4 regions of the Streptomyces tsukubensis genome follow, and region 4 is predicted to be linked to each of the others. Evidence: riboswitches for the same ligand, from Rfam matches in the RefSeq annotation. Region 4 holds a riboswitch; each other region holds the start of a gene.
The links. A riboswitch is a leader RNA that binds a small molecule or an ion and turns the genes downstream of it on or off. The one in region 4 is predicted to bind cobalamin.

Region 1 (4,167 bases), 3.8 Mb from region 4:
CTTGGCGCCGGTCTTGGCCTCGAACTCGGCGGTCAGATCAGCGAGCCACTTGTCCGGCGTCGAACCGTCCATGGCCCAGAACGTCAGGGTCTGACCCTTGAAGCCGTCCTTGCCGGAACCCTCGCTGTCCTTCTTGTCGTCCGAGCCACACGCGGCAACACTGACCAACATGCCCGCGACACCGATCGCCGCGATGAGCTTGCGCTTCACGCCACCCTCCTAAGGGATGCCTGCCACCCCGCCCAAAACGAAGCCATACGCGAAAGTACTGCCTGGGGCTGGGACCCGGTCTTAAATGGTTTAGACCAGTACCCGGAGCTTGGCCTAGACCTTTCGGGCTGTCAAGGCTCGATAAACATGCCTGTCCAGTCCGTTATCGGACCGACATCAGGGCATGATCCGGGCAGGCTTGAGGCCTTCGCTTGGACTAGACCAACCCTAGCCCCCTCGGTGTATAAGAAGCAGTGGTGTCCACCCTGAAGGCAGAAAAACAGGAGGGACAGGGTCACTCCCCGGGACCGGCCCGTGCCACGATGTGATCCGCTACAGACGGAGGAGCCGGTGACGGCAGCAGCGCAGTCGGGAACGGGAAGGCGGGCCATGACGACGGACGGGGTGGGTACGGAGACCGAGGCCGGGACACCGACCCGGACCGCGCGCGTACCCAAGTACTACCGCCTCAAAAGGCACCTCCTCGACATGACGGAGACCCTGCCCCCGGGCACGCCGGTACCGCCGGAGCGCACGCTCGCGGCCGAATTCGACACCTCGCGCACCACCGTGCGCCAGGCGCTCCAGGAGCTGGTCGTCGAAGGCCGGCTGGAGCGCATCCAGGGCAAGGGCACGTTCGTCGCCAAGCCCAAGGTCTCCCAGGCGCTCCAACTGACCTCGTACACCGAGGACATGAAGGCCCAGGGCCTGGAACCCACCTCCCAGCTGCTCGACATCGGGTACGTCACCGCGGACGACACCCTCGCGGGACTGCTCGACATCTCCACCGGCGGCCGGGTCCTGCGGATCGAACGCCTCCGGCTGGCCAGCGGTGAGCCGATGGCCATCGAGACCACCCATCTGTCCGCCAAGCGCTTCCCGGCGCTCCGGCGCAGCCTGGTCAAGTACACCTCCCTCTATACGGCACTGGCCGAGGTCTACGACGTCCATCTCGCCGAGGCGGAGGAGACCATCGAGACGTCCCTGGCGACACCGCGCGAGGCGGGGCTGCTCGGTACGGACGTCGGGCTGCCGATGCTGATGCTGTCGCGGCACTCGCTGGACGCGCAGGGGGAGCCGGTGGAGTGGGTGCGGTCGGTGTACCGCGGCGACCGCTACAAGTTCGTCGCCCGCCTCCGCCGCCCCCAGGACTAGAGCCTCCGCTTCTCCATGTGCGCCGCGCCCCGACCCCTGTCGGAGCGCGGCGCCCCCCTTTTTTTTCCGGTACGCCGCGCAGGAGCACCCAGTGGCACGGCTCCCCCGCCGGAGTGGCAAGCAGGAGTGCCCAGGGGCGGGGCCGTCATTCCCGGAATGGCAGGCACGAGCACCCCGTGGCGGCGCTCCCCCTGCCAAGACGCCAAGCGGGAGTACCCGGGGGCGCGAGGAACTGCGCGACAAGCCGACGGCGGCGCGTGGTCGCATACGGTCGTCACCCGGCCGGGCGGGAGGCGGAATCCGTAACGGCATTGCATGCCGTCTGCCGAGCACAACACCGTCGTGGCCGATCGCGCAGTTTCCTCCCCCTACGCCTGGCGGCGTGGGAGGCGCCCCCCTGAAAACCTTCACCTCGCCCCCTGGGGAAGGAAGCCGTGCCCCTGAAACAGCCGCCTCCCGGCCGGGGAAGCGCACCGTGGCCCCTTGGAGGGGCTCGGCCGGGCCGTCCCGGGCAGGGGGCCGGGCCTCCCCGGAGGGGCGTGGACACCGTCGTGGACGGCCCCGGACCGTGCGGGAGCATGAGAGGCGCGACACAACATGTGGGGGCACCGCTTCGGCGGTGCCCCCACATGTATGCTCATCTCGCTGTCACCGCAGAGGAATCCGGTGCGAATCCGGAACTGTCCCGCAACGGTGTGCTTCGGCGTACTTTGTCGCGCCAGGGCAAGTCCGGCCGTCTGCCGACAGCGCACCCGGATCGTCCGACCCGGGTGCCGAGACGTCCGGGCCTCGCGGTTGGGCCGGTGGACGCCGTGCGTGCTGCCCGTTTCCGGGAACGTCCGGCCTGCCCACCCCTCCCCCGCCGACGGCCCGCGAGCCGAGCGAGGGAGAGCACCACGTGACCATCGCGCCAGCCGATCCGGCTTCAGGCACCGCCCAGCAGCTGCCCGGGCAGACCCCCCGGCCCACTGCCGCGACGCCCGAGGACGGGCCGGGGACCGCCCTGCTGCGGACCCTGACCGACCTCACCGCCGATCTGCCGGACACCGACCCCGGCAGGGTGGCCGCCGCCGCGCTCCGCGGCCGGCACCCCGGATCGGACGCGGCGGAACTCCATCAGCTCGCCACCGACGCCGCCGCGGGCCTGATCTCCGATGATCCCGCCTACTCCCGGCTGGCCGCCCGGCTGCTGACCCGGACCATCGCCGCCGAGGCCGCGGGCCAGGGCTCGGTCTCCTTCACCGCCTCGGTGCGGGTGGGACATGACGAGGGCCTGATCGCGGACCGTACCGCCGCATTCGTGGAGCGGTACGCCGAGCGGCTCGACGCGACGATCGACCCGGCCGCCGACGACCGCTTCGGCTACTTCGGGCTGCGCACCCTCTACAGCCGCTATCTGCTGCGCCACCCCATCACCCGCCAGGTGATCGAGACCCCGCAGCACTTCATGCTCCGGGTCGCCTGCGGGCTCGCGGAGGACGACGGCGTACGCGCCCTCGACGAGGTCGTCGCGCTGTACGGGCTGATGAGCCGGCTGGACTACCTGCCCTCGTCCCCGACGCTCTTCAACTCCGGCACCCGCCACCCGCAGATGTCGTCCTGCTATCTGCTGGACTCCCCGCTCGACGAGCTGGACTCCATCTACGACCGCTACCACCAGGTCGCCCGGCTCTCCAAGCACGCCGGCGGCATCGGGCTCTCGTACTCCAGGATCCGGGCCCGCGGCTCCCTGATCCGCGGCACCAACGGGCACTCCAACGGCATCGTCCCGTTCCTGAAGACCCTCGACGCCTCGGTCGCCGCGGTGAACCAGGGCGGCCGCCGCAAGGGCGCCGCCGCGGTCTACCTGGAGACCTGGCACGCGGACATCGAGGAGTTCCTGGAGCTGCGCGACAACACCGGCGAGGACGCCCGGCGGACCCACAATCTGAATCTGGCGCACTGGGTCCCGGACGAGTTCATGCGCCGGGTCGCGGACGACGCCGAATGGTCGCTCTTCTCCCCCGCCGACACCCCCGAGCTGGTCGACCTGTGGGGCGATGAGTTCGACGCCGCCTACCGGGCCGCCGAGGCGAAGGGCCTGGCCCGCAAGACCATGCCCGCGCGTGAGCTGTACGGCCGGATGATGCGGACCCTGGCCCAGACCGGCAACGGCTGGATGACCTTCAAGGACGCCGCCAACCGCACCGCCAACCAGACCGCCGAGAAGGGCCACACGGTCCACTCGTCGAACCTCTGCACCGAGATCCTCGAAGTCACCGACGACGGCGAGACCGCGGTCTGCAATCTGGGCTCGGTCAACCTGGGCGCCTTCGTCGTCGGCGGGGAGATCGACTGGGAGCGGCTGGACGCCACCGTCCGTACCGCCGTGACCTTCCTCGACCGGGTCGTGGACATCAACTTCTACCCGACCGAGCAGGCCGGGCGCTCCAACACCCGCTGGCGGCCGGTCGGCCTGGGCGCCATGGGCCTCCAGGACGTCTTCTTCCAGCTGCGGCTGCCCTTCGACTCCCCCGAGGCCCGCGCCCTGTCGACCCGGATCGCCGAGCGGATCATGCTCGCCGCGTACGAGGCGTCCGCCGATCTGGCCGAGCGCCACGGCACCTTCCCCGCCTGGGAGAAGACCCGGGCCGCCCGCGGGGTCCTGCACCCCGACCACTACGGCACCGAGCCGGCCTGGCCGGAGCGCTGGGAGGCCCTGCGCGCCCGGATCGCCCGGACCGGGATGCGGAACTCCCTGCTGCTCGCGATCGCGCCGACCGCGACCATCGCGTCCATCGCCGGGGTGTACGAGTGCATCGA
Region 2 (4,167 bases), 570 kb from region 4:
GGCGAAGTCGGGTGCGGTGCGGGGCTTCGAGGCGTCGGAGGAGTCCGCGCTCACGGCGAAGCGGAAGCCGTGGACGGCGCCGTCCGACGGCCGGGCGATCGCCGGGCCCTCGGTGGCGTACGTCCAGGTGGTGCCGGACGCCTGCCAGTACGACCAGTAGCGGTATCCGGCCGCCTGCGCGGGCGCGGCGGCACCGAGCACACCGACGGCCCCCGCGACGAGAACGAGCACGAAGGCCCCGACGCGCGCGGCGGCAACGGACCGCCGACGCCCGGCCGGCCGGGGCCGGTCCGCCCTGGCCGCCGAGGTCGGGGCTTCGGTCGTCGTGCGGTGCGGTGCTTGCGGTACGGCGCGGGGGCGCCCGCCTGCGGCGGACCCGGGTGTCCCGGAGGACGCCCGCGGCCCGGCGGTCGCGGTGTGGTGCCTGGTCAAGCCGCCGGTCGTCGTGCGGTGCGGTGCTTCCGGTACGGCGCGGGGGCGCTCGGTCGGGGGCTTCCTGAGCGTCCCGGCCACGGACGCGGCGCGGCGCCCGGCCGGGGCCGCCTCGGGCGGCCCGGCCGTCGGCGCGGCGAGGTGCCTCGTCGGGGCACCGGCTGCCGCTCCGGCGCCGGGGCGCCCGGCCGACCCGGCGGCCCCGGCCGGGGTGCGGTCGGAGGAGGTCGTCATGCGCGGGGCTTGCGGCGGCCGCTGAGGAGGAAGCCCGCGCCCGCGCTCGCCGCGAAGAACGCGCCCACGATCCACCAGAGGTTCGGGCCCCCGTCGTCCTTCTTGTCGTTCTTGTCGTTCTCGTTCTTCTTCTCGGTACCGGCGGACGGCGACGCCGACTCCGGCGCCGGACCCGTCGCGTTCAGGGCCGCCACCAGGTCCGTACCGCCGAAGTCCGCGGGGTCCGTACCGGTGGCGTTCGCCGCGAAGACCAGCTGGGCGTACGCCGCCGGGCCCGACTCCTTCGCCCATCCGGCACCGTTCGCCTTCAGCCACTCCAGCGGCTTCTTCACCGCCTCGGTGCGGCCCTGCGCGGCCAGCGCGACGACCGCGTCCGCAGTGTTCCCGAAGTCGGGCTTGGGCGCCGAGTCCTCGGCGCCCGGCATCGGCGGGGTCAGCAGATGACCGGTCTTCGCGAGCGCGCCCGCCAGATAGGCGCCGCCGTTGAGAGCCGCACCCTTGAGGTCCTTCGCGGCCTTGTCGCAGACCGTGCCCCCGGCCACGGAACCGGCGGCTCCGGCCTTCGGGGCCAGGCCCGCACCCTGCGCGGCGACGACCGCCGCGGCGGTGGAGTCACCGACGGCGCCCGGCATCTGCGGCTGGTAGACGAAGGCGCCCGCGTCCGCTCCCGTGCACGGCCGGGCGAAGGTCAGCAGCGCGTCGTACGGCGACTTCCCGCCCTTCGCGGAGGCCACGGCCGCGGGCTTCTCACCCGCGGCGGCCAGCGCGCCGATCACCACAGCGGTGGAGTTGGCGTCGCTCGCGCCGCCCGGGTTGTAGCTCCAGCCGCCGTCCGCGTTCTGGACCGACTTCAGCCAGGTGACGGCCTTGCCGACGGTCTTCTCGGCGCCGCCGGTCGCGGTCAGTGCCTGGACCGCGGCGGCCGTGGCGTTGGTATCGCGCGGCAGCTTGGCGTCACAGGCGGCCGAGGCGTCGGCGCGGTACGCGGAGAAGGCGCCGTCCGCGCACTGCTGCCCGGTCAGCCAGTCGACGGCCTTGCCCGCGGGCTTCACCCCGACGGTGTCCTGGGCGAGCAGCGCCAGCGACTGCCGCCACACGCCGTCGTACGCCGGGTCGGTGGTGCCGTACAGGCCGGAGGGGAGCGGGGCGGCCGGGGGCGGGGTGGTGGCGGCGGTCGCGGCGGGGGCGAGGGCCGTGCCGAGTACGGCGGAGACGGCGAGCGCGACGGCCGCGCGGCGTGCGGTGGTGGCGTTGGTCATGACGGGTGGTGCCTCTTCCCGCGCCCTCTGCGGGACGCTGCCGGGATCCGGGCACGGGCGCGTCCGGGACGCACCAGGGCTCCGGCCCCGTATTCCTCGACGGTGCCGGCCACCGGCGGCTGCCGGTGGCGCAAGCCGGTCACGTCCGCGTACAGGGCATTCCGACTCTGCCCGGCGCGTACGGAGGTGACCTGCGGGGTCACGGACACGGCGCGCGCCGACGGCTCACGGCTGCGGGTCAGTGCCGGATTCGCACCGGCTTCCCCCTGTAAGGGCGTGATACGACCAGTCCACTTTACCGACGGTCGCGGGCGGTGCCGCCCGCGGCGGTGGATTTCCGGGCGGTACGGGACCGGGGCAGGCTTCCCGGCATCGGCTCAGACCGCCGCGTACCGCGTCGGTATCCCCGGCAGGACCTCCGCGCGGCCCAGTTTCACCAGACGGCGCAGATGGGCTTCGGCCTCCGAGACGGCGATCGTGCGGGAGGCGTGCGGGATCGCGGACCAGGGGCGGTTCCATGCCATGCGTTCGGCCGCCTGCCAGGGGGTGAGGGGTACGGAGAGGAGCGCGAGGAGGCCCCGGAGGCGGTCCTCGTGGTGGGCGAGCAGCTCCCGGACCCGGGCCTCGGCGCCGGTGAAGGCGTGCTGGTGGGCGGGGAGGACCTCGGCCGGGGCGAGCCGGGCGATGCGCTCCAGGGAGGCCGAGTAGTCGCCCAGCGGATCGGTGTCGCCGTCGTCGGCTCCGACAGTGCTTTCGGGATCCTCGTACAGCCCGATGTGAGGGCTGATCCCGGGCAGCAGATGGTCTCCGGAGAAGAGCCTCCCGGCGCCGGGCAGCCCGGCCGGGTGGGCCTCCTCCAGATGGAGGCAGACATGCCCGGGGGTATGCCCCGGCGTCCATATCGCGCGCAGTTTCCGGCCCGCCAGCGGCAGCAGCTCGCCGGGGACGATCTCCCGGTCGGGCAGGGCGGCGCCGAGTCCGGGCAGGCCGCCGGTCCGGCCCGCGGCGCGGGCCGCCTGCAGCGGCGCGAGATGCGCGTCGGGCGCCCCGGCGCGGACGAGCCTGTCGGTCAGATAGTCGAACCAGAGGGAGGGGTGGGAGCCGCGGGTGCGCCGGACGATCGCGGTGTCCGCCGGGTGCATCGCGAGCCACGCCCCGGACTCCTCCCGGACCCGGCCGGAGAGCCCGTGGTGGTCCGGATGGTGGTGGGTGATCACGACCCCGTGCAGTTCGCGGACCGCGGTACCGACGGCGGCAAGACCCTCGGTGAGCGCGTCCCAGGAGGCAGGGTCGTCCCAGCCGGTGTCGACGAGGACCGGGCCGCGGCCGGTGTCGAGGACATGGACCAGGGTGTGGCCGAGGGGGTTGTCGGGGATGGGGACCTGGACGGACCAGACGCCTCCGCCGTGGTCGATCACCTGTGGCATGCACGCTCCTCGGCTGCTCTCCGGGACGGTGCGGCGATCGGTGCCGCCGTGGGCCCGTGCGGGACTGCGGCTGCGGGTGGGCGCCGTGCCCGGCGGGGTTCGTTCTCCGGCTGTGCCCCTGTTCGCGCTGTTCGTGCTGCTCGCGGTGGTCCGCGGGCCCCGCTGCCGGTGGCCCCCGGGGCACGTACCCCCGCTACTCGTTGACGTGGGCAACTGCATCATAACGGAATCTGATGCAGTGTCAGGAACTCTGCCGTCGGGGCTTTCTCGCGGTAGCGGGCATCGGCTATGCGGTACCGGGTGCCGGCTTCGCGGCGCCGGGCATCAGCTCCGCCACCCGCTCCGGCGTCCACCCCTCCGCGCCCGGCGCCGCCGCCAGATAGCGCGCGACCGTGGACGCCTCCCACGCCCCGGCGTCCAGCAGCCCGGCCGCCAGATGCCGCAGGTAAGCGGCGGACGGGCACACCCCGGGGACCTCGCCGCACCGCCACGGCGCGGTGAAGGTCAGCACCGGCAGCCCGCCGACGAACCCGGGGCAGACCAGCGTCTCGTACCGGCCCGGCCCGAGCGCCGCGCGCCCGTCGGCCAGCGCCCCGGCCGGGTCGAGATCCGTACCGGGGCCGGGGGTGCGGTACATCTCCTGCGCCGCGATGTCGGAGAACTGGCCGAGCGTGATCAGATACGCCCGCGCCCAGGTCGTGCCCCCGGCGTCCGGGTCCCAGAACGCCCGTCCGCCCGACCAGACCGGCGACCGGGTCGCGAAGTGCAGCCTGCCCGGGAGTTCGAGCGGGATGGACCGCTCGGGGGGCCGTGGA
Region 3 (4,167 bases), 6.0 Mb from region 4:
GGAGGTCGTCAGCCGGAACGCCTCCGTCGCCCAGGCCAGATAGCCGGCCCGGTCGGCGGTGCGCAGCGGCAGGGTCTCGCGCAGGGCCGGCTCGTCGACCTGGATGACCCGGGTGCCCGCCGCCTCCAGATCGTCCACCTCGTCGCGGAGGGCGAGGGCGACCTGACGGGCGGTCTCCCCGAGGGGCTGGTCGTCGCGGACGAACGACCAGGCGAGCATGGTGACCGGTCCGGTCAGCATGCCCTTGACCGGCTTCCCGGTGAGGGACTGGGCGTAGCTCGTCCAGCGGACGGTCATCGGCGCGGGACGGGACACGTCCCCGACGAGGACCGGCGGGCGGACATAGCGGGTGCCGTACGACTGGACCCAGCCGTGCCGGGTGGCCAGATAACCGGTGAGCTGCTCGGCGAAGTACTGGACCATGTCGTTGCGCTCGGGTTCGCCGTGGACGAGGACGTCGACCCCCGTCTTCTCCTGGAACGCGATCACCTCCTGGATTTCGGACCTGACGCGCTCCTCGTACCCGGCCGTGTCGATGTGCCCGGACCGCAGATCCGCGCGGGCGGCGCGCAGTTCGTCGGTCTGGGGGAAGGAGCCGATGGTCGTGGTCGGCAGCAGCGGCAGCCCGAGGCGGGTCCGCTGGGCGACGGTCCGTTCGCCGTACGGTGCGGAGCGCCGGGCATCGGCCGCGGTGACCGCTCCGGTACGGGCGCGGACGGCCGGGTCGCGGGTGACGGGGGACGCGGCGCGCGAGGCGAGCACGGCACGGTTGGCCGCCAGTTCGCCGCTGATGGCGGGGGTGCCCCGGCCGAGGCCCCGGGCGAGGGTCACGATCTCGTCGGTCTTCTGCCGGGCGAAGGACAGCCAGCCCAGGATCTCCGGGTCGACGTCGGTCTCGGCGGCGGCGTCCAGCGGGACGTGCAGCAGGGAGCAGGACGCGGCGACGTCCACCCGGTCCGCGAGACCCAGCAGGGTGCCGAGGGTGGCGAGGGACTTCTCCAGGTCGTTGACCCAGATATTGCGGCCGTTGACGACTCCGGCGACCAGCCGCTTCCCGGGCAGCCCGCCGGCGGCGGCCAGATCGCCCAGATTGGCCGCCGCGGATCCGGTGAAGTCCAGGGCCAGCCCTTCGACCGGGGCCTTGGCCAGCACGGGCAGGGCTCCGCCGAGACGGTCGAAGTAGGAGGCGGCCAGCAGTTTCGGCCGGGCGGTCAGGGCGCCGAGGTCGCGGTAGGCGCGCGCGGCGGCGTTCAGCTCCGCCGGGGTGCGGTCCTGGACCAGGGCGGGTTCGTCGAGCTGGACCCACTCCGCGCCCGCCGCGCGGAGATCGGCCAGCACCTCCGCGTACACCGGCAGGAGCCGGTCCAGCAGCGTCAGCGGCTGGAAGTCGGCGGGCACCCCGGGGGCGGGCTTGGCGAGCAGAAGGTAGGTGACCGGGCCGACGAGGACCGGCCGGGCCGTCAGGCCGAGGGCGAGCGCCTCCTTCAGCTCGTCCACCTGCTTGCCCGAGTCGGCGGTGAAGACCGTGCCCGGGCCCAGTTCGGGCACGAGGTAGTGGTAGTTGGTGTCGAACCACTTGGTCATCTCCAGCGGCGCCACCTCCCGGTTGCCGCGGGCCATGGCGAAGTAGCCGTCGAGGGCGTCGGCGGCAACGGCCGCACGGTGCCGCTCGGGGATCGCACCCACCATGACGGTGGTGTCGAGGACATGGTCGTAGTACGAGAAGTCGCCGGTGGGGACCTCGTCGATGCCCGCCCCGGCGAGGGCGCGCCAGTTGGCGGTGCGCAGTGCCGCGGCTGCGGCCCGGAGGCCGTCGGCGTCCACCCGGCCCTTCCAGTAGCCCTCGACCGCCTTCTTCAGTTCCCGGCCCTGTCCCTGACGGGGGTAGCCGTACACGGTGGACCGTGCTGCCGCGGCTGCGGACTTCGTGGTCACGGAGATCTCCTTCGCGAGATGAATCCCTGAGATCCCGGAGACGGGAACGAGAGCGCGAAGGGGGCACCGGACGGAACCGGATCCCGCGCGGCACGGCGCGGTGTTCCGTACGGTACGTACTCCCCGGAATCCATCCGGGGTGTTCCCCGACCCGCCCACGAGGTCACCGGAATACCGCGCGCGGAACGTTCCGTACGCGGGCAACGGGCAGGTCTTCGGACTCGCGGGCACGCCTGCCGGTCTCCCGGCGGGCACCTAGTGGCCGTCGCTTCCCAGGCCCTTTCCCGGACCCAGTGCGTATGACGGCGGTCGTTCCCGCTCACCGCTGCGGGGCAGTCCCGGATTCCCACCGGGTTCCCTCTTACGACGCTCCCGTCCGGCTGACGGGGCGAACCAGCTGCGGGGCCAGCCTACGGTGCGCGGGACCGTTTCGGCGGCACGGGTCCATCATGCGGATCACCCGGTGGGACGAACGGCCCCCGCGGCGGGCACCGGAGCCGCCGCGGCAACTCCCCGGCGGGCCCCCGCCGTCACCGCGTCCCGCCCTCCCCGTCCGCCTCGTCAGGGCGCAGCGCCTCCAGGATCAGGCGCAGGCCGAAGCCGAACTCCACGGCCGGGTCGAAGCCGGGCCCCTCGGACTGGGCGGCGACCAGTTCCACGAGATGCGGGTGGCTGTCGGGGGAGAGCGCGGGCAGCAGGGCGGCCGTGATCCCGTCGCGGTCCTCAGGGGCGGCGAAGGGGAGGCTCAACTCCTGGAGCACCGCACCGTAGACGAAGCTGTCGATCACCCCGACCGCGCGGGCCGCCGCCCTGACGGAGAAGCCCCCGGCGCGCAGGGTGCCCAGGACGGCATCGTGGTGGCGCAGGGTGGCCGGGCCCGGCCGGCTGCGCGAGTCCATCAGACCGACGGCCCACGGATGGGCCAGCAGTGCCGTGCGGGCCGATACGGCGCGGTCGTGCATCGCCCTCTTCCAGCCCGCCCCCGGGGGCGGCAGTTCGATCAGGGCGAAGACGGCGTCGACCATGCCGTCGAGGAGATCGTCCCGGTTGCGCACATGGTTGTAGAGAGACATCGCCTCGACGCCCAGGGAGCCCGCGAGGGCCCGCATGGTGACCCCTGCCGCCCCCTTCTCGCCGGCCAGGGCGACCGCAGCGGCGATCACCCGGTCCCGGCTCAGGGGCGCCCGCTTCGGCCGGCCGCCCCGGCCGCCCGTGTTCTCCCGCATGGATGCTCTCCGCCCGTGTCGTCGTCCGGCCGTGCTGCTGCCGTCCCGTTGCGCCGTCCGGGTTCCGCCCCTTCGGCTTACGGTGTAAGTTCCACCGTGTCACTTACATAGTAAGTCGAAGGTGAGGGCCGCAGGATGGATACCGGACGGAGCGGGCGGATACGGAAGGTCTGCGTCGTCGGCGCATCGGGCAAACTGGGCCGGTACCTGGTGAGCCGGGCGCTCGACCGCGGCTGGGAAGTGGTCGGCGTCTGCCGCGAACGCAGCGTCGGCAAGCTCGACGGGTTCGCGGACCGGATCACGGTCGTCCCCGGGGACACCAACGACCCGGAAGTGATCCGCCGGGCCGTCGCCGGCTGCGACGGAGTGCTGACCGTGCTCGTCCCCTGGGGCGTACGGCAGTACTCCTCCGGTACCGCGCGGGCCGTGCTCGACCACGCCGAACCCGGTGCGCGGCTGGTCTTCTCCTGCGGCTGGCACGTGCCCCGGGACGACAAGGACCGCTACACCCGGACGTTCACGGCCTCCGTCCGGATCGTCACCCTGCTGAGCCGCGCCCTGAGGGTCGTCGACGTCGACGACCAACTCGCCGCCGCGCGACTGATCTTCGCCAGCGACCGCCGCTGGACCCTGGTCCGCGCCAGTGATCTGGAGGAGGGCGAAAGCCAGGGGCTGCCCGTATGGACCCGCCACGTCGGCGATCCGCTCCTGAAGAGCAACCTGACCCGGCGCGTGGACTTCGCCCTGTTCATGGTCGAGGCCCTCACCGACGACACCCTCGTCCACGAGGCCCCCGCGATCGTCGGCCGCCTCGCCCCCAGCGTCCTCGCCCGGCGGGACGAGAGCTGACGACCCGGGGTCACAGCCATCCGCTGCGCTGCGCCTGCAACGCCATCTGGAAGCGGTTCGCCGCGCCGAGCCGCGCCATCAGGACCTGCAGCCTGCGGTAGAGCGTACGGCGGCTGACGCCCAGTTCACGGGCGATGATCTCGTCGCTCGCACCACC
Region 4 (4,167 bases):
ATTGCCTGGGTAAATGGAACACATCACGCTGCTGCTCGCGATTGTGATCGTGACGGCTCTCGTGTTCGATTTCACGAACGGTTTCCACGACACCGCCAACGCGATGGCCACCACCATCTCGACCGGCGCCATGAAGCCCAAGACCGCGGTGGCCATGTCCGCCGTGCTCAACCTCGTCGGCGCGTTCCTGTCCGTGGAGGTCGCCAAGACGATCTCCAGTGGCATCGTCGACGAGGCAGGCATCACCCCAGAAGTCATCTTCGCGGCGCTCGTCGGCGCCATCCTCTGGAATCTGCTGACGTGGCTGGTCGGACTGCCGTCCAGTTCCTCGCACGCCCTCATGGGCGGTCTGATCGGCGCCACCGTCGCTTCCGTCGGCTTCAGCTCGGTCAACGGCGGCACGGTGATCACCAAGGTCCTGATCCCGGCGATCGCGGCGCCGCTGGTCGCGGGCCTGGCCGGTTACCTCGGCACCCGGCTGACGTACCGCATCGGCCGCAACACCGACCAGAAGAGCACCGACAAGGGGTACAAGGCGGGTCAGATCGCCTCCGCGGGCTTGGTCTCCCTGGCCCACGGCACCAACGACGCCCAGAAGACCATGGGTGTCATCACCCTGGCCCTGGTCGCCGGTGACATCCTCGCCCCCGGCTCCAACCCCCCGATGTGGGTCATCGTCTCCGCCGGTGTCGCCATCGCCCTCGGCACGTACCTCGGTGGCTGGCGCATCATCCGCACCATGGGCAAGGGCCTGACCGACCTCCAGCCGCAGCAGGGCTTCGCCGCCCAGACCAGCGCCGCGACGGTCATCCTGGCCTCCTCCAACCTCGGCTTCTCCCTCTCCACCACGCACTCCTGCTCCGGTGCCGTGATGGGCTCGGGTCTCGGCCGCAAGGGCGGTGTGGTCCGCTGGTCCACCGCCACCCGGATGTTCGTCGCCTGGGGTCTGACCCTCCCGGCCGCCGGTCTGGTCGCCGCCGCCTCCGAGTACGTGACCAAGCAGGGCGACTGGGGCGTGGCCGCCGTGGCGGTCTTCCTCGTGGCCTCCTCCGCAGCGATCTGGGTGATCTCCCGCCGCCAGGTCGTCGACCACACCAACGTCAACGACGTCGACGAGCCGGCCGACGCAGAGTCCCCTGGTGTCGTCACCACCGCCATGGCCGCCGTCACCCCGCCGCCGCCCGCCGGCGCCGAGAGCGGCGAACTGAAGGCCACCATCCACTCCTCCCCCTCCGCCGCGTCGTCGGCCCCCGAGACCGGCCCGGCCAGCCCGGCCGCGGTGTAAGGACAGATCAGCATGAAGATCGACTGGGAAGCCCTGGGCTCCGTATTCGGTGTCAGCCTCATCGGCACCGTCGCCCTGGTGGGCCTGTTCTCCCTCGGAGTCATCGCCCTGACCAAGCAGGACGCGGCCGCCGCCAAGGGTGGCTCGACGGTCCTCCCCCGTACCGGCGCCTACGCCTGCTTCACGGCCTGCGCACTCGCCGTGTCGTACGGCATCTATCTGATCGTCACCTGATCACTGCCTGATCACCGTCCGGCCACTGCCTGACCGGCTCCGATCGGCTCGTGTCGGCTCTCCGATCGGCCCTTGTCGGCTTCCGATCGGCCCGTTTCGGCTCTCCGATCGCTGCCGGCGGGCCCCTGATCCGGATGCCGCCCTCGCGGCGGTGACAGCCGGGCCCTGCACCCTCGTGGTGCCGGGCCCGGCTGTCGTATGTCCGGGGCACTTCGCGGACCTTGTATGTGGCTCTGCGCACACCGCTCCGTCGCAGGTCAACGGCGAGTTGACGGCTGTTCTCACCCCGTGGTGGACTGCCGGGGCCATTACGGAGGCAGTAGAGGAAGCCGGTGCGAATCCGGCGCGGTCCCGCCACTGTCACCGGGGAGAAGGTCCCCCGGGAGCCAGGAACTCTCGCCTCCGTTCACGTCGAACCAGGGCGCGGACACCCTGAGTGAGGACATTCGCCATGCGCGGCAACGGTTCAGTCGGCAGCGGTTCGGCCCCGCCGAGCCCCCTCGGTCCCACCGGCTCTCCCCAGGGCTCCGCCTCCGCGGAGGCCCCCGCGGGCGTCGTCTCCTCTTCCTCGTCTTCCTCGTCCTCCTTGTCCTCCTCGTCCCCCTTGTCGTCCTCCGACTCTTCCGGGCACTGATCCGTGAGGGCCGACCGGATCTTCGCGTACGGCGCCACGGCGGGGCTCCTCGGTGATCTGCTGCTCGGTGATCCCCGCCGGGGGCATCCCGTGGCCGTGTTCGGGCGGGCCGCGGGCGCGTCCGAGCGGCTGCTGTGGCGTGACCACCGGGGCTGGGGCGCGCTCCACACCGCTGTCTGCGCGGGCGGCGCCGTCGCCGTGGCGGCGGGTGCCGCGCGGACCCTGCGCCGCCGACCCCTGGCGTCCGCCGCGTTGACCGCTGCCGCCACCTGGGCCGTGGTCGGCGGTACGTCCCTGGCCCGTGAGGCACGGGCGGTGGGGGACGCGCTGGCGGCCGGGGACCTCGAAGCCGCCCGGGCGCGGCTGCCGCATCTGTGCGGGCGGGATCCGCAGGCACTGGACGGGCCGGAGATCGCCCGGGCCGTGGTGGAGTCCGTCGCCGAGAACACCTCCGACGCGGTGGTGGGGGCCCTGGTGTGGGGGGCCGTGGCCGGGGCGCCGGGGCTCGTCGGCTTCCGGGCCGTGAACACGCTGGACGCCATGGTGGGGCACCGCTCGCCGCGGTACCACCGGTTCGGCTGGGCGGCGGCGCGGCTCGACGATGCGGCGGGCTGGCCGGGAGCCAGGCTCACGGCGGCGCTCGCGGTCGCCGCGGGCGATGACCCGCGGGGTGCGGTACGGGCGTGGCGGGCGGACGCACACGGGCATCCCAGCCCCAACGCGGGCCCGGTCGAGGCGTCGTTCGCGGGCGCTCTGGGGGTACGGCTCGGCGGCACGCTGTCGTACGGCGGCCGGGTCGAGCACCGGGCGGTCCTCAACGGCGGCGCACGGCCGGTCGAGGTCGGGGACATCGAGCGTGCGGTACGGCTTTCGCAACGGGTGGGCGCGCTGACGCTGGGCGTGTGCCTGGCCGGACGGTGGGCGGCGGGCCGACTGGGGCGGTTGGGGCGGCCGGGATACCAGAGGGTGACGGATTTTCCCGGGAGCGGGCGGTAGTCCACAGGCTCCGACGGGATTCGGGCGATGGGTTCAGCATGGGATCCGGTTCGGCGTGGGATCCGGTTCCGCTGCCGGCGGGCGGGTCCGGCCGTAGTGCCTTGCGGGGCTACGGCCGGTGCGTGCGCGGGCGGTGGTGCGCGGGGATGCGGGCCGTCACGGGCAGGCGCGGGCTCACGGGCGGAGCCGTGCGGAGGACATTCGGAGACGACGGGACGGAAAGGAGGCGGTGGTTGATGGAGGGCCGTAGGCGGGGCGGCGGGCTGCTGGTCGCGGGGACGACCTCGGACGCGGGCAAGAGCGTGGTCACCGCGGGCATCTGCCGCTGGCTGGCCCGGCAGGGCGTGAAGGTCGCGCCGTTCAAGGGGCAGAACATGTCCTTGAACTCGTTCGTGACCCGGGACGGCGCCGAGATCGGGCGGGCGCAGGCGATGCAGGCGCAGGCGGCGGGGGTCGAGCCCTCGGCGCTGATGAACCCGGTGCTGCTGAAACCGGGCGGCGACCGCACCAGCCAGGTGATGCTGCTGGGCAGACCGGTCGGCGAGATGAGCGCCCGGGGGTACTTCGGCCGTGCCGGGCGGCGCGAGGAGCTGCTGACCACGGTGCTGGACTGCCTGGACCAGTTGCGGAGCACGTACTCCGCCGTGATCTGCGAGGGCGCGGGCAGCCCGGCGGAAATCAACCTGCGCCGCACGGACCTGGTGAACATGGGCGTCGCCCGTGCGGCCGGGCTTCCGGTGCTGGTGGTGGGGGACATCGACCGCGGCGGGGTCTTCGCCTCCTTCTTCGGGACGACGGCCCTGCTGGAAGCGGCCGACCAGCGCCTGATCGCGGGCTATCTGGTCAACAAGTTCCGCGGGGACGTGGAGCTGCTGCGGCCCGGCCTCTCCATGCTGACATCGGTGACCGGGCGTCCGTTCTTCGGTGTCCTGCCGTACGCGCACGGGCTCGGCATCGACGAGGAGGACGGGCTCCGGGTGTCGCTGCGCGGGGCGGTGCGGGAGTCGATGGTGGCTCC

Region 1: it holds a riboswitch for cobalamin, as region 4 does, so the genes downstream of both, B7R87_RS22715 (ribonucleoside-diphosphate reductase subunit alpha) here and B7R87_RS05830 (cobalamin biosynthesis protein) in region 4, are expected to answer to the same signal.
Region 2: it holds a riboswitch for cobalamin, as region 4 does, so the genes downstream of both, B7R87_RS08175 (prenyltransferase/squalene oxidase repeat-containing protein) here and B7R87_RS05830 (cobalamin biosynthesis protein) in region 4, are expected to answer to the same signal.
Region 3: it holds a riboswitch for cobalamin, as region 4 does, so the genes downstream of both, metE (5-methyltetrahydropteroyltriglutamate--homocysteine S-methyltransferase) here and B7R87_RS05830 (cobalamin biosynthesis protein) in region 4, are expected to answer to the same signal.

Annotation. Positions count from the first base shown of each region.
Region 1 covers NZ_CP020700.1:5,469,991-5,474,157, reverse strand. The annotation lists gene B7R87_RS22725 (extracellular solute-binding protein) at 1-210, opposite strand, end outside; gene B7R87_RS22720 (GntR family transcriptional regulator) at 601-1,365, shown strand; cobalamin riboswitch at 1,963-2,124, shown strand; gene B7R87_RS22715 (ribonucleoside-diphosphate reductase subunit alpha) at 2,264-4,167, shown strand, end outside.
Region 2 covers NZ_CP020700.1:2,199,000-2,203,166, reverse strand. The annotation lists gene B7R87_RS08180 (SCO2322 family protein) at 1-231, opposite strand, end outside; gene B7R87_RS08175 (prenyltransferase/squalene oxidase repeat-containing protein) at 663-1,925, opposite strand; cobalamin riboswitch at 2,065-2,228, opposite strand; gene B7R87_RS08170 (MBL fold metallo-hydrolase) at 2,303-3,352, opposite strand; gene B7R87_RS08165 (hypothetical protein) at 3,639-4,167, opposite strand, start outside.
Region 3 covers NZ_CP020700.1:7,635,480-7,639,646, forward strand. The annotation lists gene metE (5-methyltetrahydropteroyltriglutamate--homocysteine S-methyltransferase) at 1-1,935, opposite strand, end outside; cobalamin riboswitch at 2,125-2,348, opposite strand; gene B7R87_RS31465 (TetR/AcrR family transcriptional regulator C-terminal domain-containing protein) at 2,466-3,161, opposite strand; gene B7R87_RS31470 (NAD(P)-dependent oxidoreductase) at 3,297-4,010, shown strand; gene B7R87_RS31475 (helix-turn-helix domain-containing protein) at 4,021-4,167, opposite strand, start outside.
Region 4 covers NZ_CP020700.1:1,627,265-1,631,431, forward strand. The annotation lists gene B7R87_RS05820 (inorganic phosphate transporter) at 14-1,285, shown strand; gene B7R87_RS05825 (hypothetical protein) at 1,298-1,519, shown strand; cobalamin riboswitch at 1,792-1,987, shown strand; gene B7R87_RS05830 (cobalamin biosynthesis protein) at 2,157-3,149, shown strand; gene B7R87_RS05835 (cobyric acid synthase) at 3,386-4,167, shown strand, end outside.